DNA from 2 places in the Streptomyces sp. NPDC041970 genome. Region 1 is predicted to be linked to the other one. Evidence: riboswitches for the same ligand, from Rfam matches in the RefSeq annotation. Region 1 holds a riboswitch; the other holds the start of a gene.
The links. A riboswitch is a leader RNA that binds a small molecule or an ion and turns the genes downstream of it on or off. The one in region 1 is predicted to bind glycine.
Positions count from the first base shown of each region.

Region 1 (2,385 bases):
GCCGGCGGCGGGCGCGCCGAGCCCGCCGCCGAGGAGTCCGACCAGGACGACGCGGAAGCGCTCGCGGCCCGGCGCTGGCCCGCCGGCCACGACGTGCACCACGAGGAGCACGGGCACGGCTGGGTGCAGGGCAGCGGCGTCGGCCGGGTCACCGTGCGGTTCGAGGAGCCGTGGAGCGCGCCCGGCCGCGTCCTCACCTTCCGCACCGACGATCCGCTGCTGCGGCCGGCCGATCCGCTGCCGCTCGTCCGCGAGCCGGCCGACTACTCCTCCTGGCCCGCCAGCCTGCCGAAGTCGCGGTCGGGCGCGGACTCCGCGGGGGGCGAGTCCAGCCCGTAATGGCGGTAGAGCCGCAGTTCCTGGTCGGGCGAGAGGTGCCGGCCGACGCCGAAGTCCGGCGCGCCCCTGATCAGCGCGCGGTCGAAGGGGACCCGCAGGGCGTCCTCGACGAACTCGCTGGGCTCCAGGGGCACGAAGGCGTCCCGGCTGAACAGTCCGGTGCGCACGGCCGCCCACTCGGGCACGCCCGTCGCGTCGTCGAGATAGACCTCGTCCACCGTCCCGATCTTGACGCCCTCGCGGTCGAACGCCTTGCGGCCGATCAGTCGGCGCGGATCGATATCGGCCTGCACGGTTCCTCCCACGGATCGCGGCTGCTCGGGGCGTTCCTGACGCCCACCAGCACCACACAAGTGCAGATCGGCGGCGTCGGCCACTCGAGGGCTCCGGCCCGGTGGCCGCTGGTAGGCTGGGACACGGCTGCTGACCCCGTGCGGGAGAGTCCTCCGGCGAGTGCCGGAGGCGCCGAAGGAGCAACTCCTCCCCGGAATCTCTCAGGCTCCCGTACCGCACGGACGAGGTCACTCTGGAAAGCAGGGCGGTTCCGTACGGGCGCAGGCCGGGACGGGTCCGACCCTCACCGACGGTGAAAACCGGCGCGCCTCGGGGCGGGTCGGTGAAGCTCTCAGGTTGAGATGACAGAGGGGGAGGCCGTTCGGGCACCCGCGCCGTGGTGCCCCTCGCAGGTCGTGAAGACCAGGAGGCCTCCACCATGACCCCCCGTCGCACTCCGCTCTCCCAGTTGGAGCAGGGCATTCCGTTCGAGCAGCGCCACATAGGGCCCGACGCCGAGGCCCAGGCGAAGATGCTCGCCCAGGTCGGTTACGGCTCCCTCGACGAGCTGACCGCCGCCGCGGTGCCCGACGTGATCCGGAGCGCCGAGGCACTGGACCTCCCCGCCGCGCGCACCGAGGCGGAGGTGCTGGCCGAGCTGCGGTCGCTGGCCGACCGCAACCAGGTGCTCGCCCCGATGATCGGCCTCGGCTACTACGGCACCTTCACGCCGCCCGTCATCCTGCGCAACGTGATGGAGAACCCCGCCTGGTACACGGCGTACACGCCGTACCAGCCGGAGATCTCCCAGGGCCGCCTGGAGGCCCTGCTGAACTTCCAGACGATGGTCGCCGAGCTGACCGGGCTGCCCACCTCCGGCGCCTCGCTGCTCGACGAGGGCACCGCGGCCGCCGAGGCGATGGCGCTCGCCCGGCGCGTCGGCAAGGTCAAGAACGGCGTGTTCCTGGTCGACGCCGACACCCTGCCCCAGACCGTCGCGGTGATCGAGACCCGCGCCGAGCCCACCGGCGTCGAGGTCCTCGTCGCCGACCTGAGCAACGGGATCCCCGCCGAGATCGCCGAGCGCGGCGTCTTCGGCGTCCTGCTCCAGTATCCGGGCGCGTCCGGCGCCGTGCGCGCCATCGAGCCCGTCATCGAGCAGGCCCACGAGCTGGGCGCGATCGTCACCGTCGCCGCCGACCTGCTGGCCCTGACCCTCCTCGCCTCGCCCGGCGCGCTCGGCGCCGACATCGCGGTCGGCACCACCCAGCGCTTCGGCGTCCCCATGGGCTTCGGCGGCCCGCACGCCGGCTTCATGGCGGTCCGCGAGAAGTTCGCCCGCAGCCTGCCCGGCCGCCTGGTCGGCGTCTCCGTCGACGCGGACGGCGACACGGCGTACCGCCTGGCCCTGCAGACCCGCGAGCAGCACATCCGCCGTGAGAAGGCCACCAGCAACATCTGCACCGCGCAGGTCCTGCTCGCCGTCATGGCCGGGATGTACGCCGTCTACCACGGCCCCGACGGGCTGCGCACGATCGCCCGGCGCACCCACCGCTTCGCCGCGATCCTGGCCGAGGGGCTGCGCGCCGCCGGGGCGGAGGTCGTGCACAAGGCCTTCTTCGACACCGTGACCGTACGGGTCCCCGGCCGGGGCGCGGACACCGTGGCTCAGGCCCGCGAGCGCGGGGTCAACATCCGTCTCGTCGACGCCGACCACGTCTCCATCGCCTGCGACGAGACGACCACCCGTGAGCGCGTCGCCGCCGTGTGGGC
Region 1 is NZ_JBVJCD010000008.1:10,092-12,476, forward strand. It holds gene ACZ6EJ_RS06540 (DNA polymerase IV) at 1-339, shown strand, start outside; gene ACZ6EJ_RS06545 (PRC-barrel domain-containing protein) at 264-632, opposite strand; glycine riboswitch at 764-859, shown strand; gene gcvP (aminomethyl-transferring glycine dehydrogenase) at 1,052-2,385, shown strand, end outside.

Region 2 (2,385 bases), on a different contig from region 1:
GGCGTTGGCCGCGTACTCCGTGATGCCGATGGTCGCCACGCCGTCCTCGACGGCCGACAGCCACTCGTGCTCCTTGCTGTACCGAAGCTGCTGGGGGTTGCTCATGACCTGAATTCTCCTGTACGCGGGGGAGTGCTGATGGACGGTGGTCTTGCGGTGTGAGACGCGGGCGGGTCGCGTCCCGGCGCCGGGGACGTCCCGATCGTCCCGGAGCGTCACTTCCGGCGCTTGTAGAACGGCAGCGCGACGACGTCGTACGGCTCGTGCGTGCCGCGGATGTCCACGCCCACGCCCTCGGCCCCCGGCTCCGCGTGGGCCGCGTCCACGTACGCCATGGCGATCGGCTTGCCCAGGGTCGGGGAGGGGGCGCCGGAGGTGACCTCGCCGACCACCTTGCCGTCCACGACCACGGGGAAGCCCGCGCGCGGCACCCGGCGGCCCTGCGCGACCAGCCCCACCAGCCTGCGCGGCGGCGCGGTCTCGGCGCGCTCGGCGGCGGCCGCCAGCGCCTCGCGCCCCACGAAGTCGCCGTCCTTCTCGAACTTCACGACCCGGCCCAGACCGGCGTCGAAGGGGGTCAGCGCGGTCGTCAGCTCGTGCCCGTACAGCGGCATCCCCGCCTCCAGGCGCAGCGTGTCGCGGCAGGAGAGCCCGCAGGGGACCAGCCCGTGCGCGGAGCCGGCCTCGGTCAGCGCCCGCCAGAGCCGCTCGGCGTGCTCGGGGGCGACGAACAGCTCGAAGCCGTCCTCGCCGGTGTAGCCGGTACGGGCGATCAGCGCCGGGACCCCGGCGACGTCGCCCGGCAGGCCCGCGTAGTACTTCAGCCCGTCCAGGTCGGCGTCGGTGACGGCCTTCATGACGGCGGGGGACGCCGGGCCCTGCACGGCGAGCAGCGCGTACGCGTCGCGGTCGTCGCGCACCTCGGCGTCGAAGCCCTCGGCGCGGGCGGTGAGCGCGTCCAGCACGATCCCCGCGTTGCCCGCGTTGGCGACGACCATGAAGGCGGGGGCGCCGGACTCGTCCAGCCGGTAGACGATCAGGTCGTCCAGGATGCCGCCGTCCTCCTGGACGATCATCGTGTACCGGGCCCGGCCGTCGCCGACGGTGGAGATGTTCCCCACCAGCGCGAAGTCCAGGAAGGCCGTGGCCTCGGGCCCGGTGACGGAGATCTCGCCCATGTGGGACAGGTCGAAGAGGCCGGCGCGGGTGCGCACGGCCTGGTGCTCCTCGCGCTCGCTGGCGTACCGCAGGGGCATGTCCCAGCCCGCGAAGTCGGTCATGGTGGCGCCGAGCGAGCGGTGCAGCGCGTCGAGGGCTGTGCGGCGGGGGGCAGGACTCATGGGTACGGCTCCAGGACATGACGACGGCAGGGACGGACCCTCCCCATCTGTCATCGGAACCTGAGAGGTTCGCCGGACGCCCCTGGCGGGGTATGCCCCATCTCGCGGGGCGCGGCTTGCACCTTGGGTGGAGCCGCCGGGCGGCTCGCTTTTCAGATCTGCCTCATCCACGCGGTACGGGGCCTGAGAGATTCAAGGGAGGATCTTGCTCCTTCGGCGCCCGGCCCACCTGGGGCCGGAACTCTCCCGCGCGGATTCGAACGGCCGGTATGCAGTTGGCGGCCTCATCATCGCACGGGCCGGGAGAGAGTGGGGCGTGCGGTCCCCGCGCGGGCGGCGGCGGCGCGGCCGGTTGTGCCGTATTACCTTTTCTTTACACTCAGGGGCAGACGTGGGTGTCCCGACGGCAGGGGGATGGGCGATGACATCGCAGCGGTCGGTGCCGATCGCGGGGGTCGCGCACGGCGCGGTGCCCGCACAGTCCGGCGCACCCGCGCAGGAGCTGCCGACGGCCCGTGCGCCGGTGGTACGCGATCTGCGCGGGCTCACCGGGCCGGCGCCGCGCAGCCTCGACTTCGCCGCCGGCGACATCGTGGTGGTCTCCGGCCTCCCCGGCAGCGGGAAGTCCACCCTGATCCGGCGCACGGTCACGGGCCGCGCCATCGACTCCCAGAACACCCGCGACCGCTGGGCCGCCGCCCTGCCCCGCTTACTCCCCTACGCCCTCTACCGCCCCCTGGCCCGCGCCGCCCACTACCTCGGCCTCTGGAAGGCGGTGCGCTCCGGCGAATCCGTCGTCGTGCACGACTGCGGCACCCAGGCCTGGGTGCGCCGCCGGCTCGCCCGGCACGCCGCGCGCCGGGGCCGCGCCCTCCACCTGGTCCTGCTCGACGTGGCCCCCGAGGTGGCCCGCCAGGGGCAGCGCGAGCGCGGCCGCGGCGTCTCCGGCTACGCCTTCGCCCGCCACCGGCAGGCGGTGGCCCGGCTGATCCGCGCCACCGAACAGGGCCTGCTGCCGCCCGGCTGCGCCTCGGCGGTGCTCCTC
Region 2 is NZ_JBVJCD010000014.1:40,210-42,594, forward strand. It holds gene gcvH (glycine cleavage system protein GcvH) at 1-105, opposite strand, end outside; gene gcvT (glycine cleavage system aminomethyltransferase GcvT) at 216-1,340, opposite strand; glycine riboswitch at 1,503-1,599, opposite strand; gene ACZ6EJ_RS10430 (AAA family ATPase) at 1,762-2,385, shown strand, end outside.
Region 2: it holds a riboswitch for glycine, as region 1 does, so the genes downstream of both, gcvT (glycine cleavage system aminomethyltransferase GcvT) here and gcvP (aminomethyl-transferring glycine dehydrogenase) in region 1, are expected to answer to the same signal.